4 regions of the Pantoea sp. RCC30.1 genome follow, and region 1 is predicted to be linked to each of the others. Evidence: riboswitches for the same ligand, from Rfam matches in the RefSeq annotation. Region 1 holds a riboswitch; each other region holds the start of a gene.
The links. Region 1 has a riboswitch for thiamine pyrophosphate ahead of AC2LB6_RS01600 (FAD-dependent oxidoreductase). Riboswitches for the same ligand answer to the same signal wherever they lie in the genome.
Positions count from the first base shown of each region.

Region 2: linked by a shared signal. The riboswitch ahead of thiB (thiamine ABC transporter substrate binding subunit) and the one ahead of AC2LB6_RS01600 (FAD-dependent oxidoreductase) in region 1 are both predicted to bind thiamine pyrophosphate.
Region 3: linked by a shared signal. The riboswitch ahead of AC2LB6_RS00155 (TenA family protein) and the one ahead of AC2LB6_RS01600 (FAD-dependent oxidoreductase) in region 1 are both predicted to bind thiamine pyrophosphate.
Region 4: linked by a shared signal. The riboswitch ahead of thiC (phosphomethylpyrimidine synthase ThiC) and the one ahead of AC2LB6_RS01600 (FAD-dependent oxidoreductase) in region 1 are both predicted to bind thiamine pyrophosphate.

Region 1 covers NZ_JBXUHX010000001.1:325,670-333,420, reverse strand. The annotation lists gene AC2LB6_RS01625 (DsbA family protein) at 1-93, shown strand, start outside; gene AC2LB6_RS01620 (ASCH domain-containing protein) at 317-730, shown strand; gene AC2LB6_RS01615 (HesA/MoeB/ThiF family protein) at 740-1,708, opposite strand; gene AC2LB6_RS01610 (thiazole synthase) at 1,718-2,476, opposite strand; gene thiS (sulfur carrier protein ThiS) at 2,479-2,676, opposite strand; gene AC2LB6_RS01600 (FAD-dependent oxidoreductase) at 2,660-3,604, opposite strand; TPP riboswitch at 3,736-3,855, opposite strand; gene AC2LB6_RS01595 (cysteine hydrolase family protein) at 3,919-4,464, opposite strand; gene AC2LB6_RS01590 (ArsR/SmtB family transcription factor) at 4,711-5,025, opposite strand; gene AC2LB6_RS01585 (alkene reductase) at 5,042-6,160, opposite strand; gene AC2LB6_RS01580 (hypothetical protein) at 6,311-7,198, opposite strand; gene AC2LB6_RS01575 (P-loop NTPase family protein) at 7,414-7,751, shown strand, end outside.
Region 2 covers NZ_JBXUHX010000006.1:139,702-147,452, forward strand. The annotation lists gene leuC (3-isopropylmalate dehydratase large subunit) at 1-1,229, shown strand, start outside; gene leuD (3-isopropylmalate dehydratase small subunit) at 1,233-1,838, shown strand; gene AC2LB6_RS07930 (MFS transporter) at 1,878-3,056, opposite strand; gene sgrR (HTH-type transcriptional regulator SgrR) at 3,310-4,971, shown strand; TPP riboswitch at 5,007-5,109, shown strand; gene thiB (thiamine ABC transporter substrate binding subunit) at 5,156-6,142, shown strand; gene thiP (thiamine/thiamine pyrophosphate ABC transporter permease ThiP) at 6,118-7,725, shown strand; gene thiQ (thiamine ABC transporter ATP-binding protein ThiQ) at 7,712-7,751, shown strand, end outside.
Region 3 covers NZ_JBXUHX010000001.1:22,853-30,603, forward strand. The annotation lists gene ascF (PTS cellobiose/arbutin/salicin transporter subunit IIBC) at 1-744, shown strand, start outside; gene AC2LB6_RS00150 (6-phospho-beta-glucosidase) at 792-2,222, shown strand; TPP riboswitch at 2,284-2,386, shown strand; gene AC2LB6_RS00155 (TenA family protein) at 2,456-3,157, shown strand; gene AC2LB6_RS00160 (ABC transporter ATP-binding protein) at 3,154-3,894, shown strand; gene AC2LB6_RS00165 (ABC transporter permease) at 3,891-4,646, shown strand; gene AC2LB6_RS00170 (ABC transporter substrate-binding protein) at 4,670-5,605, shown strand; gene AC2LB6_RS00175 (sensor domain-containing phosphodiesterase) at 5,641-7,413, opposite strand; gene AC2LB6_RS00180 (FAD-dependent oxidoreductase) at 7,566-7,751, opposite strand, start outside.
Region 4 covers NZ_JBXUHX010000046.1:14,816-22,566, reverse strand. The annotation lists gene purD (phosphoribosylamine--glycine ligase) at 1-60, shown strand, start outside; gene AC2LB6_RS23060 (DUF1481 domain-containing protein) at 93-755, opposite strand; gene hupA (nucleoid-associated protein HU-alpha) at 825-1,097, opposite strand; gene AC2LB6_RS23050 (YjaG family protein) at 1,286-1,876, opposite strand; gene nfi (deoxyribonuclease V) at 1,940-2,608, opposite strand; gene hemE (uroporphyrinogen decarboxylase) at 2,611-3,678, opposite strand; gene nudC (NAD(+) diphosphatase) at 3,719-4,489, opposite strand; gene rsd (sigma D regulator) at 4,579-5,085, shown strand; TPP riboswitch at 5,238-5,338, shown strand; gene thiC (phosphomethylpyrimidine synthase ThiC) at 5,426-7,348, shown strand; gene thiE (thiamine phosphate synthase) at 7,351-7,751, shown strand, end outside.

The DNA of each region.
Region 1 (7,751 bases):
GTTTCACCGACCTTTATGGTTAATGGCCTGGTGCAGCCTGAGCTCAGCAGCGGTGACGACATTGAGCACTGGACAAACGTTCTGATTGGTTAGTTTTTGTGCGCGGCTGCAACGGGCCGCGTCAGACTGTCTCTCTCCTTTGCGATCCAGCAAAGACGCAATCTCAATATCCTGATAATTAAGCCTGTTTTCCCATGAGCAGGCCGGGTAAGCTGTACCGCTATCAGCAGCATTTACACCGCTGCTACATCATCTTAACGGCGTCGCTGGCCTGTTTTTACGCCAGTCTGGCGCCTGATTCATTGAGGAATTGCGGATGCCGATGACGCTTGAACAGATACAGGACAAATATCCGGGTGCATTTACAGATGCATTTGGTGATTCCCCGGAATTAGCCAGCGAACTCGCGACGCTAATTATTGCCGGAAAGAAGGTGGCCTCCTGCGGTTCGTTACGCAGCTGGCAGGAGCAGGAAGCATTGCCTCAGCCAGGCGGTTACAGCATTGTTCTGAACGGAGAAAAGCGGCCCGTCTGCGTGATCCGCACCACCGGGCTGTTCCTGACGCGCTTTGATCGCGTGACGCCAGAGATGGCGATGCTGGAGGGTGAAGGCGATCTCAGCCTCGACCACTGGCGGCAGGAACATCAGCGCTACTTTGAGCGTGCAGGCTATTTCCACAGCGAAATGGAGCTGATCTTCGAGACCTTCCAGCTGGTCGAGGTGATTTAAACCGGCACCTTACAGCGTGTTGGCTGCCATCAGCGCCAGCCGCGTAACGCCACGGGCGGCGAGGTTCTCAGCCGCCTGAGCCGCGCGCATCCCACTGGCGCACACCAGCACCACGCGCTGATCCAGTGGCGGCTGCCAGGCCGCTATCTGCTGCGGCAGAATCCGTAACACCCGTCCGTCCACACTAAACGGTGCCTCCTCCACGCTGCGCAACTCCACTATGCAATCGTCTTCCGTCAGCATAGACCGATCGATAAACGGCGTGCCCGGCGCTTCCGGTTCAGGTGCGTTATCAAAGCGGAACTGCCTGATGTGCCAGTCAACAAAGTCACAGTGGATCATGCAGCCGAGCGGCGACGGCGTCAGTTTTAACAAAACACTCAGCGCCATCTGCGCCTGCATGGCACCCAGCGTCGCCACCGCGGGTCCCATTACGCCAGCCGTGTTGCAGTTACCCGAGGCCGTGGGCAACTGCGGGAACAGCGCGCGATAGCCGGGTGCGCCGCCACAGAATCCGCCGACATAGCCTTTGCGTCCCAGCACCGAGGCACAGATCAGTGGCAGACCGCGCGGATAGCACGCGTCGGAGAGCTGATAAGTAATGGCGAAGTTATCCGCCGCATCCACTACCAGGTCGATCCCCTCCAGCGCCAGCGGCAGTTGACTGGCGCTGAGCGAGTATGGATGTACCTCAACGTGGCAGTCAGGATTTCGCTGCGCCAGCGCGCGCTGAGCACAGATTGCTTTGGGCTGACCGACCTCGTCGATGCCAAACAGTGTCTGCCGGTGAAGGTTGTGCAACTCAACCCGATCGCCATCGTAAAGACGAATAAACCCGACGCCCGCGCCCGCCAGCAACGGTAGCAGCGACGCGCTAAGCCCGCCCGCCCCCACCACCAGCACATGTGCCCCGCTCAGCCGCTCTTGCCCCGCTTCGCCAATCTCCGGCAACATAGTCTGTCGCTGATAACGCTCCATCGCCGCTCCTTAACTGAACTGTGCCAGACCAAAAATGGGCGTGGAGGCAAAGGCCATGTCGCGCTGCTCCATCAATCCCGCCTGAAACGCCTCATGCCCGCCGTGGATCGCAGCAGCAAAGGCACCGGCCATCCGCACCGGATCGCGCGCTTTTGCCACCGCCGTGTTAAGCAGCACGCCGTCGAAACCCATCTCCATCGCCTGAGCCGCCTGACCGGGTGCGCCAATGCCCGCATCAATAATCAGTGGCACATCTTTAAACCACGCACGCATGGCACGTAGCCCTTCGATATTGCGCAGCCCCTGACCGGAACCAATCGGCGCGCCCCATGGCATCAGCACTTTACAACCCGCTTCCAGCAGTTTCTCACCGACAATCAGATCTTCGGTGGTGTAAGGAAAGACCTGGAAGCCATCAGCACAGAGGATCCGCGCGGCTTCAACCAGCGCAAAGGGATCGGGTTGCAGCGTGTCGGCATGGCCGATGACTTCCAGCTTGATCCAGGGCGTGTCGAACAGTTCACGCGCCATCTGCGCCGTCGTCACCGCCTCTTTCACCGTGTGGCAGCCTGCGGTATTGGGCAGAATGCGTTTGTTGAGCTGTTGCAGCAGCGAGCGGAAAGCACCGCCTTCACTGCCTTCCCGGCGCAGGCTGACGGTAATGATCTCCGCACCTGATGCGTCGATCGACTGATGCAGGATGTCCGGTGAGGGATATCCGGCGGTACCGAGCAGAAAGCGTGATTGCGGCGTGAATTGATAGAACATGGTTAACCTCCCTGCATAGGTGACAGGATTTCCAGCTGGCTGCCCGCCTCAAGCGGCTGGCTGGCATAGCGGCTGCGTGGCACAAATTCTCCGTTCAGTGCGGTCGCGACGGTGCGCGGGTCAATCTGCTGCTCCGCCATTAGCTCTGCCAGCGTGTCTGCATCGGTTTCAATCGTGTGTCCATTAAGTTGAACTCGCATGAGTTATCTCCTGAGTAAGTTGCAGCATGAGTTTTTCAGCCATAATCGGAGCCAGCAAAAAGCCGTGACGGTAAAGCCCGTTGAGCGAGAAACGACCCTTTTCATAGCGGACTTCAGGCAGGTTCTGTCGATAAGCGGGACGCAGACCGGTGCCGCTCTCCACGATCCGCGCTTCGGCCAGCGCCGGATGCAGACTATAAGCGGCACTGAGCAGCTCCATCATCGCTCTGGCACTGATCGGGCTGCTGTCGTGGCTTTCGACCATCGTGGCACCCAGCATGAAGTGCCCGTCTGCACGCGGCACCAGATAGCAGGGAAAGCGTGGGTGCAGCAGCCGGACAGGACGGGAGAGTTGAACATCGGGGGTCTTCAGGATCAGCATTTCACCCCGCACAGCGCGCAGTGCGGGCTGCTGATCCGCGGCGTGAATGCCACGGCAGTCAATGAGGGTGCCGGTGGGTTTACCGCTGTGTAAGGGCACGCCAGCCTGTTGCAATTTGTCGCGCAGTTGCTGCATCGCGCGGCGGGGATCGAGATGTGCTTCCGCCGCAAAAAACAGCCCACGCGCAAAGCGATTTTCCAGCGCCGGTTCGATCTCTCCGGGCGCGACCCACTGATGCTGCTGAGTCATGCTGGCGAAGCGTGTCAGTTCGCGGCTGTCACGCGGTGGCGCAACCACCAGCGTGCCCTGCTGCTCCACGCCATTGACGCGTTGCGCCCACCAGCCCGCAGCGTGCTGGCCCCATTCGATCACCTGTGGCGGCGCGCTTTCAGCTTCGCACCAGGGCGCGAGCATGCCGCCCGCCCAGTGCGAGGCGGCACGACAATCAGGCTGCGTAATGATTTCGACGCTTTCTCCCCGCTCCACAAGCAGCGTGGCGACGCACAGCCCGGCCACGCCGCTGCCAAGCACCGACCAGCGGCTCATGGTGTCCACCGGCGAGGAAGAGAGAGATTCAGGATGAGATATTTCACTTTGGCCTCGTTATAAGTTAACGAAGACCCGTGATACGGAGGGAAAAGGCAGAGACGTCGCAAATGCGCCCCTGCGGCAAGTATCTGATGCGATACCCGTCTTCCTACGCCAGTATCAACTGGGTCAGGTTCTAAGGGTCGCTAAGCCGCGCGATGCGCTATTAGCCTCTCAGTCTCTCTGGCGAGACTCCCCTGACGGGTTTAGTTGTAAGTTAAGCGGGCAGCTTCGTCAAGCCGCGTGCAGGATGCAAAACCAGAGTGTTGGGATTAACGGGCAGAACCGAACCACCAGTCAGCGGCGGTTGCCAGTGCCACAAAGGGTCCCGCCAGTGTCTGATTATGATGGTCAATAATACTTTTCGCAGAGAGGTGCGGATTATCGACGGTGGTATGCGCATCGGAAATCAGCACGACGTTAAAACCCAGCTCCGGTGAGGCCCGACAGGTAGTATCAACACAGAACTCCGTTTTCATTCCGGCAATCACCAGTTGTTTGATGCCTCTTTGCTTGAGCTGGAATTGCAGGCCGGTATCCCTGAAACAGCTGGGATATTTTTTTGTGACAACGACATCTGATTGCGGGCTGACCTGTAATTCCGGGATCAGGCGGGTCAACGGGCTTTGCTCATTAAAAGGGGAATTATCAGGTCCGATGTGCCGCGCAAAAAAGACGGGTACTTGAGACTGCCGTGCTTTGGTTATGAGCAGATTGATATTCGACAGAATGCTGCCTGCGGCAAAAGGTGCCGCTGGACCATGAAAAAGGCCCTGCTGCATATCGATGATTAAAAGTGCGCTTTCAGATGTCATCATGACCTGGCTCCATTCAGTTTTTTAAGAACGGAGAACAGGTCCCCGTCCGGTTCGGCGGGGAGTGAGAATCTGTTGTGTCAGGTGCCAGTCACAGAGTCGCCCACGTCGCCGCTGAGCGCGGTGGTGGTGACGGTTGTGAAAGTCAGAACTGACATAAACATTTCTAATCCTGAATTGATGAATTCGTGAGGAGTCGCCCCCGGAAGGAGGCAACTGGCATCTACATTACCCTGAACGTTGTCACTTTTAAAGCGCCTGCAGCGATTGCGTCACCACGTCGGTGATTTCACGAATACGTGGTTCGGCGCGGCGATAATAGGTCCATTTTCCCACTTTGCTGGCTTCGACCAGCCCGGCACTGTGAAGTGCTTTCAGGCATAACGACGTGGCGGGCTGTGATAAACCCGCCTTATCCTGTATGAGGCTGGCACAGACGCCATACTGATCGAAGGGATAGAGCTGGGTATAGCCCGCAAACGCTTCTTCAGGATTTTTAAGCCACTTCAGCACTGCCACTCGGGTCGGATTGGACAGTAACTTCAGGGCATTTTCGGGGGACATGCCGCCTCACAGAGTATCAGGATAGAAAAACAGGATAGTCAGTATAGCCTTTCTCAGTGCCGCCATACAGGGAGGCGTTATCGACCTCATTCAGCGGATAGCCAGATTTAATGCGCGCAGGCAGGTCGGGATTGGCGATGAACGAACGGCCAAAACCAAACAGATCGCCCCAGCCTTTTTCCAGCATATGCTGCGCTTTTTCAGCCGTGTATCGGCCTGAATAGATGATCGGAGATCGGAATGTTTCCCTCAATGCGACGCGGAAACTCTCTGGCATGTCCGGGCTATTATCCCAGTCCGCTTCGGCAATGGAGAGATAGCCGACTTCCAGCTCATTCAGCAGTTCTGCTGCGCGGATGTAGGTCGCCTGTGGATCGCTTTCGACCAGGCCGAGATAAACTCGCTCTTCGTCAGTGCTCGAAAACAGAGGCGCAAATCTGACGCCCACACGATGGCTGCCAAAGACCGAGCTGACCGCCTCAACGACTTCACGCAGGAAGCGCAGACGATTCTCCACTGAGCCACCATATTCATCCATACGGAAGTTAGTGTGCTCAGAAATGAACTGATTAATCAGATAACCATTGGCGGAATGCAGTTCAACGCCATCGAAACCGGCTGCTTTGGCATTTTCCGCTGCATGTCGGTAGAGCGCCACGATCTCTTTAACTTCCTCTGTGGTCAGCGCCCGTGGCTCGCTGGGTGCAGTCAACATCCCCTCGCCTGGTCCGGTTTCAATGAATACCCGTACGTTGTCGGCCGCAATGGCAGAAGGCGCAACCGGTGCCTGCTTGCCCGGCTGAAGTTCATTGTGTGACACACGGCCTACATGCCAGAGCTGGCAGAAAAGGGTGGCACCTTCCTGATGTACCGCCTCTGTGACCTTTTTCCAGCCAGCGATTTGCGCGTCGCTGTGGATCCCTGGCGTCCAGGCATAGCCCTGCCCGCGAGGCTCAATCTGGGTGCCTTCGGTGACCATCAGCCCCGCGCTGGCACGCTGGCGGTAATACTCAACCATCATATCGCCGGGAATGTTGCCCGGCTGTTCACTGCGGCAGCGCGTCAGCGGCGGCAGGACAATGCGGTTACGAAGCTTGAGATCGCCCAGGTTCAGGGGGGTAAAAAGTGACGGCATAACAAAAAGTCCTCTGATGTTTAAGAGGCGCCATTATATTTACACATTTAAATTTGTAAATGTGTAATCTGTGCTTTTGTTCCGGGACCGTTTCTCAGGAGTGGATCCTGCAGACGTCGAACTCAGGCCAGCTGCAGGGTCATCAGGACATTAAGAAGCGTATTTTTCAGTGAACGCCTGCCACTGCTGGCGATAGATATCCAACTGCTTCAACGCACCATCAATAGACGGTTGTGCAGCATTGCCGGGATTCGGCGTTGCACGGATTATTGCCGCAAAGGCACTGAATACAGCGTTCATATCACCGCCCGGGTTCATGGCTTTCATCATATCGCTCAGCTCAACCTGAGGCCGTGCGGTGCCGCTTTCAAACTTTTTGAGATAATCACGAGCACTATCCTGCATGTCGTGAGTGCCATAACGCATAGCTAATGTCAGCGTATCCTGAGCGCCCGACAACATCGTACTGTTACGAATAGCCACTTTGACGTTTATCATCTGATCAGCGATGCCAGTTGCCTGTTTCTGGTTATCTACGGAGACATATTTTTCAATCAGTTTATGGAGCTTAGACTGAGTCAGGGTAAGCGCCATGGCTTCTGCGGTATCGCTGTTATCGTACCGACCACGCCCCACCTGCCCTTCAGCCAGCACCTGATGTAAGGCAGCAGCAAAGTCATCCATCGCACTCTGCGTATTGTCAGCCGTCATACTCAGCAGTGGACTAAATGAGCTGGCGTCCGAGCTGGTGTTGAGATCATTGAATAAGGCATATCCGAGATTAACGGACGGCCCCTGACCGGATGACTTTGACTCTGCCAGTGCTTTCAGATTTTTTTCCTGCTGCTCTGCAGAAATGGGCTCATCGCGGGCTTGTAACAGCCGTGCTCTTGCCTCCGGGGAAATTACCACCACACTGGCCGGTAATTCTTTTGCGGTAAGGCTCTCTTTAATGCTGTCCGATACTGTATTTGGTGTGATGAGCGTGGTTGAATATCCTCTTGCCACGTCTGTGGTAATGCCACTGATTAACCCCATAATGCCCTCTACGGTTTGTCTGGTTGAGTAATTAATCGGCAAGATGTAACTAATCTTTACAGGAATATATTCAATCCGTGAGTGAGGCGACTTATTTGAGGTTTAAATATCGGAGCGATTACGACAGGACTTTACTTCATCATGCGTTCAGAATCCTTAAGTTGAACCTCCAGCAGGACAGCATAACCAGACAGGGAAAATTCAAAGGAAAAGTTGTGATTAATATACTTTCTTTAGACGCGCTTGGGCCACGCATTTGTATTATGGGGCCGTCGAACAGCGGGAAATCTACCCTGGCTGATGCTATTTGTCGCAAAACAGCCTTACCTGCCGTTCATCTGGATCAACTTCACCATATTCCGGGAAGTAAATGGATTCCCAGAACACCGGCTGATTTTATTCGTTTGCACGCTGAAGCGGTAAGTCAGGAAAAGTGGGTTATGGATGGGAATTACACAAAATGTATTGAAGAACGTCTCGCTCGCGCCACAGGATTTATTCTTCTGGATGTAAAAGTACCAGTGGCGCTGTTTCGGTATATTCGCAGATGTTA
Region 2 (7,751 bases), on a different contig from region 1:
TGGACCACAACGTTTCTACGCAGACCAAAGACATCAATGCGTCGGGCGAGATGGCGCGTATTCAGATGCAGGAGCTGATGAAGAACTGTGCGGAGTTTGGCGTACAGCTCTATGACCTGAATCACCCGTTCCAGGGCATCGTCCACGTTATTGGCCCTGAGCAGGGCATGACGCTGCCGGGCATGACCATTGTGTGCGGCGACTCGCACACCGCGACGCACGGCGCCTTTGGCTCGCTGGCCTTTGGTATCGGCACCTCCGAAGTGGAACATGTGTTTGCCACTCAGACCCTGAAACAGGGTCGGGCGAAAACCATGAAGATTGAAGTGCTGGGCCAGGCATCCACCGGCATTACAGCAAAAGATATCGTGCTGGCGATCATCGGTAAAACCGGCAGCGCAGGCGGCACTGGCTATGTCGTTGAGTTCTGCGGCCCGGCCATTCAGGCGCTGAGCATGGAAGGTCGTATGACGCTGTGCAATATGGCGATTGAGATGGGGGCGAAAGCGGGCCTGGTGGCACCGGATGAGACCACCTTCAACTATCTGAAAGGTCGTCAGTTCTCGCCAGTGGGTGAGAAATGGGAGCAGGCAGTAGATTACTGGCGCACCCTGAAATCTGACGAAGGCGCGAAGTATGATGCGGTAGTCACGCTGCATGCTGAAGAGATTGCACCGCAGGTCACCTGGGGCACCAACCCGGGTCAGGTTATTGCCGTTGATCAGGTGATCCCGAATCCGGCCTCGTTTGCCGATCCGGTTGAGCGCGCCTCAGCGGAAAAAGCGCTGGCCTACATGAACCTGCAGCCGGGCATCAGACTGACCGATGTCGCGATTGATAAAGTGTTTATCGGCTCCTGCACCAACTCACGCATTGAAGATCTGCGTGCCGCCGCCGCCATCGCTAAAGGCCGCAAAGTCGCGCCTGGCGTGGTTGCCATGGTAGTGCCAGGTTCCGGCCCGGTAAAAGCGCAGGCTGAAGCGGAAGGTCTGGATAAAATCTTCCTGGAAGCGGGCTTTGAATGGCGTCTGCCGGGCTGCTCAATGTGTCTGGCGATGAACAATGACCGTCTGAATCCGGGCGAGCGTTGCGCATCTACCAGCAACCGTAACTTTGAAGGTCGCCAGGGCCGCGGTGGACGTACCCATCTGGTCAGCCCGGCGATGGCCGCGGCAGCTGCCGTGACCGGCCACTTTGCCGACATCCGTGAACTGACGACAGGAGCTTAAGTCATGGCGAATAAATTTACTCAGCACACCGGCATTGTTGCGCCGCTGGATGCCGCGAACGTCGATACGGACGCAATCATTCCCAAGCAGTTTTTGCAGAAGGTCACCCGCACCGGTTTCGGTCAGCACCTGTTCCATGACTGGCGCTTTGAAGATGACGCCGGTACGATGCCTACACCCGGTTTTGTGCTGAACAAGCCGGAGTTCAAAGGCACCAGCATCCTGCTGGCACGCGAGAACTTTGGCTGCGGCTCCTCACGTGAGCATGCCCCCTGGGCATTGACCGATTTCGGTTTTCACGTGGTGATTGCGCCAAGCTTCGCGGATATCTTTTATGGCAACAGCTTCAATAACCAGCTGCTGCCGGTTAAATTAAGCGAAGAGGAAGTGGATGAGTTGTTCAGACTGGTTGCAGCCCAGCCAGGCATCAGCTTCACGGTCGATCTGGAAGCGCAGACGGTCACCGCAGGCGATAAAGTCTATTCATTCGAGCTCGACAGCTTCCGCCGCCACTGCATGATTAACGGCCTCGACAGCATCGGCCTGACACTGCAGCACGAAGCCTCTATTTCGCAGTATGAGCAGAATCAGCCCGCCTTCCTGCGCTGATTGAGTTAAAGAAGGGCGACATTTCGTCGCCCTTCTTCTTTATACGTCGCGCACCCGCGCCGACATCACCAGCGCCACTATCGCCAGCCCGAATGCCAGCCAGTAAACTGCCTCATGCCCAAGCCGCTCACTCAGCGATCCCTGAATAACCCCCGCCAGAATCATGCCCGTTGAGATCGAATTGGTGAACATGGTGGTCGCCGCGCCGGGTCGTCCTGGCATCAGATCCTGGAACCACAGCATCCCTATACCAGCAATAATCCCGACAAATACCGCGTTAAACAGCTGTAACACCATCAGCGAGGTACGGGAATTGAACAGCACCAGCCCCAGATAAAACAGGACGCCCGCAGCCACCGCGATCAGCATTAACCGCCGCTTGCCAATGCGACGCGCGTAATGGCCCGCCAGCAGCATCACCGGGATTTCCAGCCCGGCCGCCGTTCCCATCAGCAGACCGGCCAGTTTCTCCGGTAGGCCCAGCGTGGTGCTGATATAGAGCGGCATATCAATGATATACATAGTGTTGCAGGTCCACATCGCCACCGAGGCGAGGAACAGCAAACGCACATCGCGATCGCGCCAGCCGCTCAACGGCAGCCCGCCGCTTTGCATCAGTGGCTGCGAACGTGGCACCGACGGCAGGGTAAACCAGACCAGCAGAATGCAGAGCAGAAACAGCACCGCGGCCACCATAAACAGCGTCACAAAGCCGTAGTTCAGCGCCAGCGCGAACGATAACGGCGGCCCGATCACCCACGCCAGCGACAGCTGCGCACGCATCACTGAACTGAACATCACCGCTTCACGCGCCGACTGATCAGCATACTCTCGTGCCAGCGCAAACAGCTGCGGCATAGAAACACTGGCCAGCGCTGACAGCAGCACACCCAGTGTCAGCAGAGTCAGATAGTCGCGGGTAAAGGCAAAAAGTAGCGCATTCACCAGCGCCATCAGGCAGCAAAAGAGAATGATATGACGACGATCGCCGACGCTGTCTGAGCGCTTTGCCACCAGCATACTCACCACGATACCGGCCACCGCATTGATGGTGAAAAACAGTCCGACCCAGAAGGGCCGCGCCTGCACCTCGCGCGTCAGAAACAGGCTGAGAGTCGGTGCCTGCAGAGCACCCGCGATGCCCAGCATGAACGAAGCGACCATAAAAGCGAGGTAAACCGGGTTGATGCGGCGCTGCCGCGTTAACAGCGATTTCATTCGAAATCCCTTACAGAACAAACAGAGGGGAAAAAAGAAGGGTAGACGATACCGCGCAACATGAAAAAAGCCAGCAGAGATCATCTGCTGGCGGTGTAAATGCACCCTACTCAGAAAAGCACTCCGCTGAACAGCGAAGTGAGGGTCGAACGCCATTCACTGCTGAATGCCTCCCGCTCTTCCCATAGCGTAAAGTTTGCTCTTAAAATGGGGCAGGAAAAACAGAGCGCTTTTCACAGGGAGTTCCCCTTTTATGTCCTCATCACGTCTGAAGCAGCAGTTCATTCGCCTGTGGCAGAGCTGTCAGGGCCAGACGCAGGAGATTACACTCAGCGAACTGGCTGATCTGCTGCACTGCTCGCGCCGCCATATGCGCAATCTGCTCAACCGGATGCAGGCCGCAGGCTGGCTGACCTGGCAGGCTGAAGCCGGACGCGGCAAGCGATCACAACTTACCTTCTGCTACACCGGCCTGGCCCTGCAGCAGCAACGTGCCGAGGATTTGCTGGAACAGGATCGCATCGATCAGCTGGTCCAGCTGGTAGGCGATAAAAACCAGGTGCGGCAGATGATCAGCGCGCACCTGGGGCGCAGTTTCCGGCAGGGCAAGCATATTCTGCGGGTGCTCTACTATCGTCCGCTGCTCAACCTTTTGCCCGGCTCGCCGCTGCGGCGCTCGGAAACCCACATTGCCCGACAGATTTTCAACGGTCTGACGCGGATAAATGAGGAAAACGGGGAAATCGAACCCGATATTGCGCACCACTGGCAACAGACGTCCCCACTTCACTGGCGCTTCTTCCTGCGTCCGGCGATTCGCTTCCATCACGGCAGAGAACTGGAGATGGAAGATGTGCTCGCCACGCTGGAGCGTCAGCGCCCCCATCCGCTCTTTTCTCATATTGCGCAGATCGACTCGCCTGCCCCCTGGACGCTGGATATCCGTTTAAGCCAGCCCGACGAGGGCTTGCCCTGGCTGCTGGGCAGCGTCAGTGCGATGATCCTGCCGCGCGAATGGCCGACGCTGCACGACTTTGCCCGCCAGCCAGTTGGCACCGGTCCTTACCGGGTGATCCGCAATCAGGAGAGCCAGCTGAAGATCGAAGCGTTTGATGACTACTTCGGTTTTCGCGCGCTGATTGATGATGTCTCTATCTGGGTACTGCCCGACATCAGCGATGAGCTGGTCTATGCGGGTGTCCGTCTGCAGGGCGACAGCACCGATGAAGTTCAGGAGGAGAGCCGCCTTGAAGAGGGCTGCTACTTTCTGCTGTTTGACCAGCGTTCAGAGCAGGGCCGCAACGAAGCGGTCCGGCGCTGGGTCAGCTACCTGTTTAACCCCATCGCCCTGCTCAATCACGCGGGTGTGGGCTATCAGCGCTACTGGTTCCCGGCGTATGGTCTGCTGCCACGCTGGCATCATCGCCGTGACCTGACGCCAGTAGAAAAACCGCCCGGCTTAACGCATCTGACGCTGACCTGGTACAGCCAGCACGTGGAGCATGAAGGCATCGCTAATGCGCTGCGTCCGCTGCTGGCAGAGCATGGCGTCACGCTGGAGACCCGTGAGATCAGCTACGAAAGCTGGTATCAGGGCGAAACGGAGAGTGATATCTGGCTGGGAAGCGTGAACTTTACCCTGCCGCTGAATTATTCGCTGTTCGCGCAGCTTTATGAGATCCCGCTGCTGCATCACTGCCTGGCGATCGACTGGCACGGCGATGCGGCCCGCTGGCGCGAGAAAGCGCTGCCGCTGGCCGAATGGAGCAAACAGCTGGTCGACGAAGCCGGTCTGCATCCGCTGTTTCATCACTGGCTGTTGCTTGAAGGTCAGCGCAGCATGCGCGGCGTCCGGATGAATACGCTGGGCTGGTTTGATTTTAAATCCGCCTGGTTCGCGCCACCCGCGCTGTGAGGCTTTCGCCCCGGCGCTGAAATGACTAGAATGTGACGTTCTCAACGGGGTGCGGCCTGCCATAAGCAAGTCGCTGAGAGAGACCCGTCGAACCTGATTCGGTTAATACCGACGTAGGGATTTGAGAGGCCTCTGTGCTCAGATCCTTTGCGACTCATCCCCTATTCTCCTGAAGGAGCGCAAAGTGTTAAACAAAGTTCTGCCGGTGCTGCTGTTACTCTCCGCCCCCGTTCTGGCGGCCAGGCCGGTTCTCACGGTCTACACCTACAACTCCTTCTCTGCCGACTGGGGCCCTGGCCCGGCGGTTAAAAAAGCCTTTGAAGCACAGTGCAACTGCGAGCTGAAATTCGTCACGCTGGAAGATGGCGTGTCGCTGCTGAACCGCGTGCGGATGGAAGGCAAAAACAGTAAAGCCGATGTGGTGCTGGGGCTGGATAACAATCTGGTGCAGGCCGCGCAGAAAACAGGTCTGTTTGCCGAAAGTCAGGTCGATACCTCGACATTAAAACTGCCTGATGGCTGGCACAACACCACCTTCGTGCCATTCGATTATGGCTACTTCGCGTTTGTCTATGACAAAACCCGCCTGAAAAATCCGCCAAAAAGCCTGAAAGAGCTGGTCGATAGTCCGGAGAAGTGGCGGGTGATCTACGAAGATCCTCGTACCAGCACTCCCGGCTTAGGTCTGCTGCTCTGGATGCAGAAGGTCTATGGCGATCAGGCTCCGCAGGCGTGGCAAAAGCTGGCGCAGAAAACCGTGACGGTCACCAAAGGCTGGAGTGAAGCCTATGGCCTGTTCCTCAAGGGCGAAGGCGATCTGGTGCTGAGCTACACCACCTCTCCGGCTTACCACATCATCGAAGAGAAAAAAGAGAACTATGCCGCCGCGCCGTTTGCAGAGGGCCACTATCTGCAGGTTGAAGTTGCCGCGCAGTTAGCCAGCAGCAAACAGCCAGCGCTGGCACAGCAGTTTATGAAGTTTATGGTGTCACCCGACTTCCAGCGCACTATCCCGACCGGTAACTGGATGTACCCGGTAATCGACACGCCGCTGCCTGCCGGTTTTAGCGCGCTCACTGTGCCCGCCACCGCCCTGCAGTTCTCGCCGGAAGAGGTTGCCAGCCAGCGTTCAGGCTGGATCAGCCAGTGGCAACGCGCCGTCAGCCGCTGATGCCGCGCTGGCTTATCCCCGGTTCGCTCGCCACGCTGCTGTTAATCAGCGTGGCGCTGCTGGCCTTCGGTGCACTCTGGAGCGCCGCGCCAGAGAATGACTGGCGCAGCGTGCTGCAGGATGATTACCTGCATCACGTTATCGCCTTCTCTTTTGGTCAGGCGCTGCTCTCCGCGCTGTTGTCGCTGCTGCCGGCGATGCCGCTGGCGCGCGCGCTCTATCGACGCCGTTTCCCTGGCCGTCAGCTGCTGCTGCGTCTGTGCGCCATGACCCTGGTACTGCCGGTGCTGGTGGCGGTATTTGGTCTGCTCACCGTCTATGGTCGTGTCGGCTGGCTGGCGCAGCTGTGCCAGCTGGCAGGAATTGATTACCACTTCTCTCCCTACGGTCTGCCGGGCATTTTGCTGGCGCACGTCTTCTTTAACCTGCCGCTGGCGACCCGCCTGATGCTGCAGGCGCTGGAGAGCATTCCGGCGGAACAGCGTCAGCTGGCGGCACAGCTCGACCTGCGCGGCTGGCACCATTTTCGTCTGCTGGAGTGGCCATGGCTGCGGCGTCAGTTGCTGCCGACAGGCGCGCTGATCTTTATGCTCTGTTTCGCCAGCTTTGCCACTGTGCTGTCGCTGGGCGGCGGGCCGCAGGCCACCACCATTGAGCTGGCGATATTCCAGGCGCTGAATTATGACTACGATCCCGGACGCGCAGCGCTGCTGGCGCTGATCCAGCTCGGCTGCTGTCTGACGCTGGTACTGCTCAGCCAGCGCTTCAGCAAGGCGATTCCCGCCGGAACCAGCCAGCTGAATGGCTGGCGTGATCCGCAGGATTCACGCGGGGCACAGCTGGTCGATGCGCTGCTGATTCTGCTGGCGCTGATTCTGCTGCTGCCCCCGCTGGCGGCAGTCATCGTCGATGGTCTGCATGGCGGACTGCGCGGCGCGCTGGCGCAGCCTGCACTGTGGCTGGCTACCTTTACTTCACTGCGCATCGCCATTGGTGCCGGTCTGATCTGTGTGGTGCTGACCATGATGCTGCTGTGGAGCAGTCGCGAGCTGCGTCTGCGTCAGCGTCCTGCGGCGGCACAGTTAATTGACACCAGCGGCATGCTGATTCTGGCGATGCCAGGCATTGTGCTCGCCACCGGCTTTTTCCTGCTGTTCAATGCCACCATCGGTCTGCCCGATTCGGCTGAGGGGCTGGTGATCTTTACCAATGCGCTGATCGCCATTCCCTATGCGCTGAAAGTGCTGGAAAACCCGATGCGGGATGTCGCAGAGCGCTATGGCAGACTCTGCGATTCACTGGATATCCACGGCTGGAACCGGCTGCGGCTGATCGAGCTGCGGGCGCTGAAACGTCCGCTTGCCCAGGCTCTCGCCTTTGCCTGCGTGCTGTCGATTGGTGATTTCGGCGTGGTGGCGCTGTTTGGCAATGCCGACTTCCGCACCCTGCCGTTCTACCTTTATCAGCAGATTGGCGCCTATCGCGGCGCAGATGGGGCGGTTACCGCCCTGCTGCTGCTGCTGCTCTGCTTATTACTGTTCACGCTAATGGAAAAATTACCAGGCCGCTATGCTGACACTTGATAACCTCACTTACCTGTATCAGCATC
Region 3 (7,751 bases), 300 kb from region 1:
CCTGCCGTTACTAAAAACTTCCTGAAACCGATGCTGATCGTGCTGATTGCTGCCCCTATTGCGATTGTGCTGATTGGCCCGATTGGCATCTGGATCGGCAGCGGCATCTCCGCACTGGTTTATACCGTCCATGGCTATCTTGGCTGGCTGTCCGTCGCAATTATGGGCGCTATCTGGCCACTGCTGGTCATGACCGGGATGCATCGGGTGTTTACGCCGACCATCATCCAGACTATTGCCGAAACCGGCAAAGAGGGCATGGTGATGCCGTCTGAAATTGGTGCCAACCTGTCACTGGGTGGATCGTCGCTGGCGGTGGCGTTCCGCACCAAGAACCGTGAACTGCGCCAGACCGCGCTGGCGGCGGCAGCTTCCGCCATTATTGCCGGGATTTCAGAACCGGCGCTTTATGGTGTTGCTGTGCGCCTCAAACGCCCGCTTATCGCCTGTCTGATCAGTGGTTTTATCTGCGGCGCGGTAGCGGGCATTGGCGGGCTGGCCAGCCACTCAATGGCCTCTCCAGGCCTGTTTACCAGCGTACAGTTTTTCGATCCTGCTAATCCCATGAGTATTGTCTGGGTCGGTGCGGTCATGGTGTTGTCGGTGGTGCTGTCATTTGTGCTGACGCTGTTGTTAGGGTTTGAAGACATTCCTGAAACAGAGACTGAAACGAAATCCGAAGCCGGAACCGCCGCGCAACCTGCGCCTGTTACCGAACGCACTAACGCGATTAATAGCCATTAAACAGCCACTAAAGGAAAGGGTCACGCTGACCCGGAAAAGAGGATTGCATGTCTGATTCAAGGTTTCCGCAAGGGTTTTTATGGGGCGGCGCACTGGCCGCCAACCAGAGTGAAGGCGGCTATCGCGAGGGCGGAAAGGGCTTAACCACCGTCGATATGATCCCGCATGGCCCGCACCGTATGCCGGTCAAACTGGGTCTGGAAAAGCGATTTACCCTGCGTGACGATGAGTTCTATCCCAGCCATGAGGCCATCGATTTCTATCACCGCTATCCGGAGGATATCGCGCTGATGGCAGAAATGGGGTTCAGCGTATTTCGCACCTCGATTGCCTGGAGCCGCCTCTATCCCAATGGCGACGAACTGACGCCTAATCCGGAAGGCATCGCCTTTTACCGCGCAGTCTTTGAGGAGTGCCGGAAATATAATATCGAACCGCTGGTGACGCTCTGCCATTTTGATGTGCCGATGCATCTGGTCACGGAATATGGCTCGTGGCGCAATCGCAAAATGGTCGACTTTTTTGCCCGTTATGCCCGCAGCTGCTTCGAGGCGTTTGATGGGCTGGTGAAATACTGGCTGACCTTCAACGAAATCAATATCCTGCTGCACAGCCCGTTTTCCGGTGCTGGCCTGGTGTTCGAGCCCGGAGAGAACAAGGAGCAGGTAAAGTATCAGGCGGCCCATCATGAACTGGTTGCCAGCGCGCTGGTCACGCGAATCGCGCATGAGGTGAATTCGGCTAACCAGGTCGGCTGCATGCTGGCAGGTGGCAACTTCTATCCCTGGTCGAGCAAGCCGGAAGATGTCTGGGCGGCGCTGGAGAAAGATCGCGAAAACCTGTTCTTTATTGATGTGCAGGCGCGCGGCGCTTATCCGGCCTACGCCGCCCGCGTATTCCGTGAAAAAGGGGTGACGCTTGAGATCGCTGAGGGTGATGCAGACATTCTGAAAAATAGCGTCGATTTCGTCTCTTTCAGTTACTACGCCTCACGCTGCGCCTCGGCGGAGATGAATGAGCAGAACAGTAGCGCCGCCAATGTGGTGAAATCCCTGACCAATCCCCATGTGCCGCGCAGTGAGTGGGGCTGGGGCATCGATCCGCTTGGCTTACGTATTACCATGAATATGATGTATGACCGCTACCAGAAGCCGCTGTTCCTGGTAGAGAATGGCCTGGGGGCGCGCGATGAGATCGATGCGAATGGCGAGATTAATGACGATTACCGCATCAGCTATCTGCGTGAACACATCCGCGCCATGGGCGATGCCATTGAAGATGGCGTGCCGGTGATGGGTTACACCAGCTGGGGCTGCATCGATCTGGTTGCTGCCTCAACCGGTGAAATGAGCAAGCGCTACGGTTTCGTCTATGTTGACCGCGACGACCTGGGTAACGGCACGCTGGCGCGCACGCGCAAGAAATCGTTCTGGTGGTATAAGAAAGTGATTGCCAGCAACGGGGCAGATCTTGAGTGACGTTGTCACTTAAGAGCGCACACTCGCGCCGTTGTGCTCCAACAATAAATATCGTATAACAAATGTCTCCGAGGGGTGTCCTGTAATGGGCTGAGATGGCGCAAGCCGAACCCTTTGAACCTGATCTGGGTCATGCCAGCGAAGGGACGGGTCGGCAGAATTTTCTGCGTCATCTCCTGCACTATCCCCTGTTCCAGACCGTATGCCCGGATCTCCCTGTTACTGGAGATCCCATGTCTCATCCGCTTTTCGAAACCGGCTTCTATGGTCGTCTGCGCCAGCAGGCGGGCAGCCAATGGCACGCATATGTCAGGCACGATTTTGTGCAGCAACTCGGTCAGGGCATGCTGCCACCCGCCGCCTTCCGCCACTATCTCACCCAGGATTATCTGTTCCTGCTGCACTTCGCTCGTGCCTGGGGCCTGCTGATCAGCAAACTCTCTGAGCCAGCGGCCTTACGCAGCGCGACCGCATCGCTTAACGCCATCGTCAGCGAGCTACCGCTGCATCTGGCTTACTGCCAGCAATGGGGCATCAGCGAGGCGGCGATGGCGAGCGAACCCGAAGCAATGGAAACGATCAATTACACCCGCTACGTGCTGGACGTAGGTCACACCGGGGATGCGCTGGAGCTGGTGACGGCGCTGATGCCGTGTGTCGCCGGTTACGCTGAAATTGGTCTGACGCTGCTGGACGATACTGCGACCCGCTTTGAGGGGAATCCTTACGCGGCATGGATTGAGAATTACGGTGATGAATCCTACCTTAGCGGCGTCGGTTCTTCATTGTTGCTGTTTGAAACCCTGGCTCAGCAGCGCGCGGGTGAACAACGTTTTGATAGGCTGGCGGAGATTTTCACCACCGCGACCCGGCTGGAAGCTGCGTTCTGGCAAATGGGCCTCAATCATGCTGCCGATTTTCAGGTCAGCCCATGAATCAGCCGGATGATGCCGTGCCGCCGGGGATTACAGTTCGCCAGCTCTGCCTGACATTGGGTCAGCAGACACTTTTCAGCCAGCTTGATCTGGAGATTGCAGGGGGTGCATTTACCGCTTTACTGGGTGCCAGCGGCGTGGGTAAAAGCAGCCTGATGCGGGTCATTGCCGGTCTGACGCCCCCGACATCCGGGCAGATTAGCGGCAGCGACGGTCTGCCGCTGAACGGCCGTATCGCCTGGATGGGGCAACAGGATTTGCTCTATCCCTGGCTCACGGTGGAACAGAATGTCTGCCTCGCCAGTCGCCTGAACGGTGAGAAAGCCGATCGCGACTGGGCGCAGCATTTGCTGGAACGGGTGGGCCTGAGCCACTGTGCCAGTGCGAGGCCAGCGACGCTCTCCGGCGGGATGCGTCAGCGCGCCGCGCTGGCCCGTACCCTCTACACCCGTCAGCCGGTTGTATTAATGGATGAACCGTTCTCCGCACTGGATGCACTAACACGCACTCAGATACAGACGCTGGCCGCAGAAGTGCTGGTCGGGCATACCGTGCTGCTGATTACCCATGATGCTGCTGAAGCCTGCCGGCTCAGTCATCACCTGCTGGTGATCGGGTCAGCGGGGATAGAAGCCTGCCCGCCCCTCCTGGGTCAGCCACCACGTGCAGCAGACGATATACAGGTATTGCAGAGTCAGGCCGCGTTGCTAAAGCGGCTGAGCAGGATAGCCCGATGAAAAACCATTTCGCCGCTCTTCGCCGGGGCGTGACGCTGTTAACCGGACTGATTGCGCTGTGGTGGCTCGCCACGCTGACCGCCATTCCGGCGTTTCTGCTACCCTCGCCCGCTGCGGTCGCCGCCGCGCTGTGGCAGAGCGCTGACTATCTCAGCCATCACATGCTGATTACCCTGACCGAGATCCTCAGCGGCATGGCGCTCGGCGTGCTGCTGGGTGGCGCGCTGGCGCTGGGCATGACCTTTTCGCCATGGTTACAGCGCTGGATGATGCCGCTGGTGATCACCAGCCAGGCGATTCCGGTTTTTGCCCTGGCCCCTTTGCTGGTGCTCTGGTTTGGCTTCGGTATGAGCGCCAAAGTCGCGATGGCCGTGCTGGTGATCTTCTTCCCGGTAACCTCCAGCTTTTTTGATGGCCTGCGAGGCGTCACCCCCGGCTATCTCGATCTGGCTCGTACTATGGGTGCTTCACGTGCCTCTCAGTTGCGCCATGTCCGGCTGTTAGCCGCGCTGCCTGCGCTGGGTTCGGGCTTAAGGATGGCGGCGGCCGTCGCGCCGATCGGGGCAATCATCGGTGAATGGGTCGGTTCTGCCGAAGGGTTGGGCTTTGTGATGCTGAATGCTAACGCCCGGATGCAGAGCGACCTCTGTTTCGCCGCGCTTTTCATTCTGGTGCTGATGACGCTGGCCCTGTGGCTGACTATCGATCTCCTGCTGCGCCGCCTGATCACCTGGGCACCCGAGACAATTTAATGACCTCAAAAATGAGAAACCCTATGACTAAACTGCCCCTGTTTACCCTGCTGTTCAGCGCGTCCTTAGTGGCCCAGGCTCAGGCGATGGAAAAACTGACGCTGGTGCTCGACTGGTATATCAATCCCGACCACGCGCCAATTATGGTGGCTCAGCAGACCGGCGCGTTTGCGGCAGAAGGGCTGGAAGTTAACATCGTACCCCCTTCCGATCCGGCGTTACCGCCGCGTCTGGTGGCAGCAAAACAGGCGGACTTAGCGATTACCTATCAGCCGCAGCTGCATTTTTTTGCCGATCAGGGCCTGCCGCTGATGCGGGTGGGTACGCTGATTAACACGCCACTGAACACGCTGATGACGTTAGACAAAACGGTAAAAAAACCGGCGGATTTGAAAGGGAAACGCATCGGCTATTCGGTCAGCGGCATTGAACAGGCGACGCTGGCAACCATGCTAGCCCATGACGGTGTTAAAGCCGATCAGGTGAAGCTGGTTAACGTCAATTTTCAGCTCACCAGCGCATTGATGACAGGCCAGGTAGATGCAGTGATCGGTGGCTATCGCAATATCGAAGCCCTGGAGATGAAACTTGCGGGCAAAATACCAGTGGTGCTTAACGTCGAGGATTATGGTGTTCCGGCCTATGACGAGCTGATTATCGTCGCTAATCGTGATGAGGCACACTCGGAGAAAATCCAGAAGTTTCTGCGGGCACTGAAGAAGGGAAATGCAGAATTGCAGGCGCATCCCGAGGAGAACTGGCTGGCCTTTGCCCGCGCCCATCCGGAACTGAACACGCCGTTAAACCATCATGCATGGCGTGCCACCCTGCCGCTGTTCGCAGCCGATCCGGCGAAACTGGATCGCGCACGCTATCAGGCTTATGAGCAATTTCTGTTTGATAACAAGCTGATTAAAAGCATCACCCCGGTTGAGCGCTACGCCATCGGCAGTGAGTGATAACAGAGCCCGCAGCGAGTGCTGCGGGCAGGTTATTAGCGTGATTTCTGATAAAGCCAGTGTTCAATGTCGCTGGCGGGCAGCGGTTTTGAGAAGAAATAACCCTGAATCTGATCGCAACCGTAGGTTTTCAACAACCCCAGCGTTGATTCCGTCTCGACGCCTTCGGCCAGCACGGTGTAATTCAGCTCTTTCAGCATCTGAATAATACATCTGACGATGATTCTGGATGCGTCATCCTCACCCATACGCGAGATCAGCGACCGATCAATCTTAATCACGTCCAGCGGGATATCCTGCAGATAGCTGATGTTGCTGTAGCCGGTGCCGAAATCATCCAGTGAGATCACAAAGCCGTGGGATTTCAGCGCTTCCAGCCCTTTGATCGCCACATTACTTTTTGTGATCAGTTCGTTCTCCAGACACTCAATGCCCAGAATAGCGTTGGGCAACTGAGCCGCAGCCAGTTTTGCCACCAGCTGTTCGGCAAAATCTGCTTTTGCGAAGTCGCGCTGGCTGACGTTGATTGAGACCGGAATCAGATCGTATTCGCGATTCCAGCTTGCCAGCTGCTCAACGGTATGATCGATAACCCAGTTGGTCAGATCGGAGATCAGGTTAGTTTTACCCGCTAACGGGATAAATTCTGATGGGAAGAGCTCGCCCCGCTCAGGATGATTCCAGCGGATTAGCGCCTCCAGCCCGACCGTTTTACCGGTTTTAAGACAAACTTTAGGCTGCCAGGCCAGGTAAAGCTCTTCGTCTTTCTTCAGCGCCTGAGCCAGATCGTTCATGATCATAAAGTCATCGGTGCGACGCGAGTCGTAACTCTCGTCAAACGACATCGCACTGATGTTCTCATCAATCGCCTCATGCAGCGCGCTTACAGCCTGACGCACCGTTTCATTGGCATCCATCTGCCCCGGAACAAACTCTGTTTCACCGGTAAAGACATCCAGGTCGAGCGTGATATTTTCCGCCAGATCGGCCTTCATGCCCTTAAACAGGTCGGGCAAATTATGCGCGGTAAAGCGATCTGAATAAGGCTGTACGATGGCAAAACGGCCTGGAGCAAAAGAATAAAGTGTTTCGTTGGCTGGCAGAGTAAGCCGGTGAGCTACATCCTGCGCCATCTGCTTCAGCAATTTCTCCATCGGCGCAATACCCACCGCGCGGGAAAGCTCATAGGCGCGAATGATGTCGAGGCAGTCGATAAGAATCAGGCGAAATCGGCTATGCGGCGCGGTAAGGGTCAGCTGGTGGATATCACGAATCAGCTTTGGACGATTCGGCAGGTGCGTAATGACATCAGCAAAACCTGCGTTGTTCCAGGCATCCAGAAAAGAGGTTACCAGCGTCGCCAGTGAGCGCAACGTGGCAAGTTTCTCATCCGTAAAAGGATGTGGCTGCGTGTCGGTCACGCAGAGCGTGCCCAGCGTGGCGCCGTCGATATTCTGCAGCGAAACACCGGCATAGAAACGAATATGCGGATCACCTTTCACGAACGGGTGGGTGACAAAGCGCTCATCCAGTAAGGTGTCAACCACCACCAGATGCCCTTCTCCATCAACGACGTGGCGGCAGAGAGACTCATCACGGGTCGATTGCTTAAGATCGAAATTCCGTGACGCTTTAATGTATTGATTATGATCGTCAATAATCGAAATGAAGCTGCCTGAAATACCCAGCACCTGACTGGCAAGATTCACGAATCGCTCCAGCACTTTATCCCGGGCTTCATCCGGTGACAAAAGTACCTTGATCGCGCTCAGAAGTTTTACTTCGCTGCCATTTTGCTCGTTATGCACTGAAACCTCTCCTATGCAGGCGCAAAAATCGAAAATAATTTAGCTCAATAATGCTCAATTAGCGCCCAATTATCAGATGAATAGCGGCTCAACCTGACAGTACTTTCACAGCGAAACAGTGTCGCACGATATAGGATCGCTGTCGAAATCATTTAACGCTCTTCTTTCACGCGTGCAACCTTCGGCGATTCCGTCCTGAAGCCAAGACCAATCAGGCGTCCCAGCACAAATCGCAGGAACGGCAGGCGTTGAATAATCGCGGGAACCTTGCTGCTTCCTGTGGGTTTTCTTTTCGCTTTTTTGCGGCTCATTTTGATCTGCAAAAACTGCGTGGCGAC
Region 4 (7,751 bases), on a different contig from region 1:
TCATGGCAGGGCAGCTTCTGTCGCCGCGATATCGGCTACCGCGCTATTAACCGCAAATAAGTTCAGGGGGCACCTGGTGCCCCTTTTTCACTTCACATATCTTCTTCTGTCGGCTGCTGTGAGCAGTCATCCTTCTGACTGACCCGCAACAACTGTATCCCTTCAGGCGCTTCAAGCCATGACACCATCAGCGGTGCCGCTGCATTACTCTGCTGCTGTGTCAGCATCTGCACATCGTCAGCGTCAAAAGCGGGTCTGACCTGCTGGCCTTCACAACTCTCCAGCACATTGTTTCCCAGCCAGTGCCCCTGTTTCAGGAACACCTGACCGCTTAATAGCGCATCGCTGAGATTACGCATCCGCTGAGCGTCAAACTTATAGAGCTCAACCGCATCCGGGCTGACTGCTTCACGCCGCCCTGCAAGCTGGCGCTGCATGAAGTTGAGACCACCCGCCTGATCAAAGCGCAGGGTCACATCGTCAGGTTGTTTGCCCTTTACCTGACGCTGAATGCTGATCAATGACTCTTCCAGCCAGACATAGTCAGTCACCTCACCTTCCCCGCCACTGAACGGCGTATAGAGGGTGCGGATATGGACCGACTGATGGTCGCTGTTTTTGCGCCAGATACGAACAACACCACGATCAGCAAGATAGCCACTGGCAGAAAAAGGGGGAATATCCGGAGTAGAGCTGCAGCCGAAAAGAAACAGAGAGAGAATCAGAACAGATAAACGCTGAAACAGCGGGGTCATGATGGCTGGCCTCTTAAACAAAAGGGGCGAAACGCCCCCTGTTTTAAAGCTTAACCGCAGTGCGACGTCTTACTTAACGGCGTCTTTCAGCGCTTTACCAGACACGAATGCCGGTACATTTGCTGCAGCGATTTTGATCTCTTTGCCAGTCTGCGGGTTACGACCGGTACGCTCAGCGCGGTGGTTCACTTTAAAAGTACCAAAACCAACCAGTTGTACAGCATCACCATCTTTCAGAGACTCAGTGATCGCAGCCAGAGTAGATTCCAGCGCTGCCTTTGCCTGAGTTTTAGACAGGTCAGCTTTTTCTGCGATCACATCAATCAGTTGAGTCTTGTTCATAAGTTATCCTTAAAGTGTATTTATCGCTTGCTAAGCAACGAGTGCGAGGGAAAAGCCATATTCTGGCACTCTTCTGCCTGCACGCACCGATAGCCACAATTTTCAGCCCCCCAAATGTAGACCAGACAGGGGGCCAATGTGAAGCCTCCAGGCGCGCTAATTCGGGCCTGAAGTCACGTTTTATCGCCTTACTGCTGGAAATTTATACCGATGTTGCTAATTCCAGCTTCACGCAGGTCAGATCGCAGACCTTTAATCAATTCAAGGTCGCGCTCTTCGCACTCCGACAGCAGTCGGAAAATCTCCCACTGAAGGTCCCACTCATCGATGATAGCCGGGTTTTCACGCAGCTCTTCATCGGTCATTTCGCGTCCAGCCTGGGTCATCTCCAGCATGGCGACAGTGGTAATTGAGGTCTCGCTGACTTCAATAGCATGCTCAAGAGTTTCACCGCTCAGCTGCGCATGCACGGCTTCGCTCAATGCCACGCAGGCATCGATAGCCGGATAAACGCCGTAAACTTCAAACGCATCGCCATCAGGAATGGCGGCTTCGAGCTTTTCCAGCTGGCTGTCGAAGTTTATCTTCGCATCTTTGACCGTCAGGTTTTCCCAGATCAGATCAAGAATACGACGATAGAGTGCCGGATCGGCAAATTCAGTCTGCTCGCAGAATGCGCGATAGTTGGGATACATGCGCTCGCACAGGCAGGCCATAAAAGTAAGGTGCTGCCAGCTTTCCAGCTTCGCCAGACGCAGATGAACGGGATTTTGTAACATAAAGGTGGCTCTTATTCGTTTCGCTGGCCGCAGTGTAACTGCAAAACCGCAGCACAAACAGTGTTAAAGCGCGTTTTGCCAGCGCTGGAAAGCGGTTCGGTTTGAAGCAACCGCATCGGCCCAGCGGGTCGGTTCCGGCAACCGGTAACCGCGCGTACAGTTTTCGACCCACTGCAACGCAGTATCCAGGCTGACGCGATGGCCGGTGGCGACAAACAGCGGATTACAGCGCAGTTTGCTGCGCCATACCCAGCCTATCTGCTCACCTTTGTCGATCAGCGGCTGACGACTACCAGGCTGCGCATCCAGATCGGCAAAACGGCCACACAGGCGACTTTTCGCGACACCAATGGTTGGCACATCGACCAGCAGGCCAAAATGTGACGCGACGCCAAGTCGTCTTGGATGCGAAATACCGTGTCCATCCACAAACAGCAGGTCCGGCTTTTGCTCCAGCATTTGCCAGGCGGCCATCAGCGCTGGATATTCACGGAATGAGAGAAAGCCCGGAATATAGGGCATCGTGGTCTCAACGCGTGCGATGCGATGTTCCACCAGCTTTAAGGATGGATATTCCAGTATCACCATCGCCGCCCGGGTGATGGTGCCTTCCTGCTCAAATCCAACATCCGCCCCGCCGATAAAGCGGGGTGGCAGCACATCAAAGTCATCTTCACGCACCACATCAGCGGCGCGTTGTAACTGCTCAGCGCGAAGTGCGGCAATATCCATGATTACTCCTGATGCCAGGGACGTGATAAACGGTGTACCGCCTCAACAAAGACGCCCGCATTTTCCGGTGGGACATCCAGATGAATACCATGACCCAGATTGAAGACATGTCCGGTACCTGAGCCAAAGCGCTCCAGGATCCCAGCCACTTCCTGTTCGATGCGCTCCGGTGCCGCATAGAGCATAGAAGGATCCATGTTGCCCTGCAGTGCGACTTTGTCGCCCACGCGACGGCGTGCGTCATCAATATCGGTGGTCCAGTCGAGACCCAGCGCGTCACAACCGGTAGCGGCCATCGCTTCCAGCCACTGTCCGCCGCCTTTGGTGAAGAGCGTCACTGGCACGCGGCGACCGTCGTTTTCACGCAGCAGGCCATCAACAATTTTGTGCATGTAGTGAAGTGAGAATTCGCGGTAGTCACGACCAGTCAACACGCCGCCCCAGGTATCAAAGACCATCACGGACTGTGCACCAGCGCGGATCTGAGCATTGAGATAGAGGATGACGCTGTCGGCCAGCTTATCCAGCATCGCGTGCAGCGTAGCGGGATCGGCATACATCATCTTCTTGATTTTGGTGAACGCCTTGCTGCTGCCGCCTTCCACCATATAAGTGGCCAGCGTCCACGGACTGCCTGAGAAGCCAATCAGCGGCAGATCGCCATTCAGGTTCTTCCTGATAGTGCGGACAGCATTCATCACATAGCCCAGCTCCATTTCTGGATCGGGCACCGGTAAACGCTCAACGTCAGCGCGACAGGTCACAGGGTTTGAGAAACGTGGGCCTTCGCCGGTTTCAAAGTAGAGACCCAGTCCCATCGCATCCGGAATGGTCAGGATGTCACTGAAGAGGATGGCGGCATCCAGCGGATAACGGCGCAGCGGCTGCAGAGTGACTTCACAGGCCAGCTCGGCGTTTTTACACAGCGACATAAAGTCACCCGCCTGGGCGCGTGTCGCTTTGTACTCCGGCAAATAGCGCCCGGCTTGTCGCATCATCCAGACCGGCGTGACATCAACCGGCTGACGTAACAGGGCACGCAAATAACGATCGTTCTTCAGTTCACTCATCTCAACACTCTCTCAATAACAGGCGTGTAGTGTAGCACTTTCACACTTCGGCGCGGCACAGGGCGACGGTATCTTCAATCAGGCGGCGCGCCACGGTGCCCGGCGGTGGCAGCAGAGGCAGGTCATCAAAACGGAACCAGGCAGCATCCAGCAGCTCTTTACCGTCGTGCTGCAGATCGCCGCTGTCATACTCCGCCATAAACGCTGTCATCAGCGATTGCGGGAAGGGCCACGGCTGGGATGTAACGTAACGGACGTTTTTAACGCGAATATTGCTCTCTTCCATCACTTCGCGGGCAACGGCCTGCTCCAGCGTCTCGCCAACCTCCACAAAACCCGCCAGCACGGTGTAAACCTTGTTGCGATGGCGGGCATGATTCGCCAGCAGGATTTCATCACCACGACGAATAGCCACAATGATGCAGGGTGCGATCTGCGGATAGTAACGCTCGCGACAATGACTGCAAAGACAGGCAAATTCATGTTTGCTGTGGTGCATTTCATGGCCGCAATAGCCGCACCAGCGGTGAGAACGATAGAATTCCGCCAGTTGCACACCGCGACCCACCAGCTGAAACAGCGCCACATCCTGATCGATCAACTGTCGTACTGAGAACATATCGGCAGAACGTGGCTCACAAATCAGCCAGACTTTTTCGCCCTGCCACTCACCGATGGTTCGGGCTTTACTGCCGGTCAAACCAAATTTTTCGGCGTTTCCGTGGGGTAAATCGCCTTGTGGTAACCAAAGTTTCTGTTCATGGCTGACAATCCACCATCCAGCGTCTACGCTTGAGATTTCGCATTGCATTTATTTCGTCATCCTTAGCGTCAACTCGCACGCTGAAGTCCTGATGTTAAGTGTGTAGATAAACAACTATAACTCACATGGAGTTAGATATGCTTAACCAGTTAGACGTCCTGGCTGAACGCGTAGGTGGCAGTAATGATCTGGTCGATTCGTGGCTTGAAGCCCGTCGTCAGCTACTGGTGACCTATTATCACCTGGTCGGTCTTAAACCAAACAAAGAGGCGCTGACGCGTCTTGATGAGCAGGCTCTGGACAACTTCTGTCACGGCCTGGTCGATTATCTTTCTGCGGGTCACTTCAGTATCTATGAACGCGTGATTAGTGAAATGAGCGGCGACAGCCCGATGATCGCCGCTGCACAGATCTATCCACCGCTGGAAGCCAATACTGAGCGTCTGATGCAGCTGTATGACGGCCACCTGCAGCAGGCGATCGACGACGAAAACTGCATGACCTTCCAGCAGGCACTCTCAGAAGTGGGCGAAGTGCTGGAAGCACGTTTTACGCTGGAAGATAAGCTGATCCAGCTGGCATGGGATAACCAGCTTGCCCCCCCGCTGGTAGCCAATGACAGCCATATCGCGCGTCCGGCTTAATCATCATCTCCGGCAAAGGGGTTGAGATTATCCCGAAGCCCTTTTATGCTGAACAGGTTCTGAGGAGCGCTCTCCAAAGAACCTTTTTTATTTTTGATTTGAAATATAAGGTTTTTACGCCCGGGTCTGTTATCACAACCCAGCGTAAAAACAGCTTCTTGTCGGAGTGCCCAGTTGGGCTGAGACCGTTAATTCGGGATCCGCGGAACCTGATCAGGTTAGAACCTGCGAAGGGAACAAGAGTAAATCTTCTCTGTATGTCAGCACGCCTGTGCTGTTTATACAGTTACTCCTTCCGAACTCCGGGCAAGCATCGTTCCCCCTTAACAGGAAGATTGCTATGTCTGACCAAAAAACAACCCGCCGTGAACAGCGTGGCCAGGCGCAGGAATTTATCGATTCCCTGCAAAGCGGCAGTGCATTTCCCCAGTCCCGCCGCATCTGGATTACCGGCAGCCGCGAGGATATTCGCGTTCCCATGCGTGAAATTGTGCTAAGCCCGACCCACATCGGCGGCAGCAAAGAACAGCCTCTCTATGAGCAGAACGAAGCGGTGCCGGTCTATGACACGGCGGGTGCCTATGGCGATCCCGCGGCATCGATCGATGTGCATCGTGGCCTGGAAAAGCTGCGTGCCCCCTGGATTGCTGAACGCAACGACAGCGTACTTCTCGAACAGAACAGCTCAGGCTATACCCAGCAGCGGCTGGCTGACGAGGGGCTGGATCATCTGCGCTTCGATCATCTTCCCGCGCCGCGCCGCGCCCGCGCAGGCCGCCGCGTCACGCAATTGCACTATGCCCGCCAGGGGATCATCACCCCGGAGATGGAATTTATTGCCCTGCGGGAAAACATGGGCCGTGAGCGAATCAGCAGTGAGGTATTGCTGCAACAGCATCCGGGCCACAGTTTTGGCGCACATCTGCCAGCCAGCATCACACCTGAGTTTGTGCGTCAGGAGGTTGCTGCCGGACGCGCCATCATTCCTGCCAATATCAATCACCCGGAATCGGAGCCGATGATCATTGGCCGCAACTTCCTGGTTAAGGTCAACGCCAACATCGGTAACTCGGCGGTGACCTCCTCCATCGAGGAGGAAGTGGAAAAACTGGTCTGGTCGACTCGCTGGGGTGCTGATACGGTGATGGATCTCTCGACCGGTCGTTATATTCATGAAACGCGCGAATGGATTTTGCGCAACAGTCCGGTGCCCATTGGTACCGTGCCGATTTATCAGGCGCTGGAAAAAGTGAATGGCGTGGCTGAGGCGCTGAGCTGGGAAATATTCCGGGACACGCTGCTTGAACAGGCGGAACAGGGCGTCGATTACTTCACTATCCACGCGGGCGTACTACTGCGTTATGTCCCAATGACAGCGAAACGTCTGACCGGAATTGTCTCGCGGGGTGGATCGATTATGGCGAAATGGTGCCTGTCACATCATCAGGAGAGCTTCCTCTATCAGCACTTCCGTGAGATCTGTGAAATCTGCGCCGCTTACGATGTCTCCCTGTCGCTGGGCGATGGCCTGCGTCCCGGTTCGATTCAGGATGCTAACGATGAAGCGCAGTTTGCCGAACTGCGTACCCTAGGTGAACTAACCCGTATTGCCTGGGAATATGATGTTCAGGTGATGATTGAAGGTCCGGGCCACGTGCCGATGCATATGATCCGCCGCAACATGACTGAACAGCTTGACCTGTGCGATGAAGCCCCCTTCTACACCCTTGGACCGCTGACCACCGACATCGCGCCCGGTTATGACCATTTCACCTCAGGTATTGGTGCCGCCATGATTGGCTGGTTTGGTTGCGCCATGCTGTGTTATGTCACACCTAAAGAGCATTTGGGTCTGCCCAACAAAGAGGATGTGAAGCAGGGATTAATCACCTATAAAATCGCGGCGCATGCCGCCGATCTGGCCAAAGGCCATCCCGGTGCGCAGATCCGTGATAACGCCATGTCCAAAGCGCGCTTTGAATTCCGCTGGGAAGATCAGTTTAATCTGGCGCTGGATCCCCACACGGCGCGGGCTATGCATGACGAAACCCTGCCGCAGGAGTCGGGCAAGGTGGCCCATTTCTGCTCAATGTGTGGCCCCAAATTCTGCTCGATGAAAATTTCCCAGGAGGTGCGCGAGTTTGCAGCACGCCAGGATGCCCACGCCGAGCCGGTTGAAGTGAGCATGGCGCAGATGTCAGACCGTTTTCGCAGCCACGGCGGTGAGCTTTATCACCCTGCCGATGCCATTAAGGAGGAGTAACGATGCCCGCATTTCCTGCTACCGCCCCGCGCCTGGGGCTTTATCCGGTGGTTGATAGCCCCGAGTGGATTGAACGCCTGCTGGAGATGGGTGTTCGCACGCTGCAGCTTCGCATTAAGGATCAGCCCGATGAGATCGCCGAGCCTGCCATTGCCCAGGCGATTGCGTTGGGAAAACGCTATGACGCGCGCCTGTTTATCAATGACTACTGGCAGCTGGCGATTAAACATCAGGCCTATGGCGTGCATCTGGGTCAGGAGGATCTGGATGTGGCCGATCTTGCCCGTATTCATCAGGCCGGATTGCGTCTGGGACTTTCCACCCATGACGACGCGGAACTGGATCGCGCTCTGGCAATCCAGCCCTCTTACATCGCACTTGGGCATATTTTTCCGACGCAGAC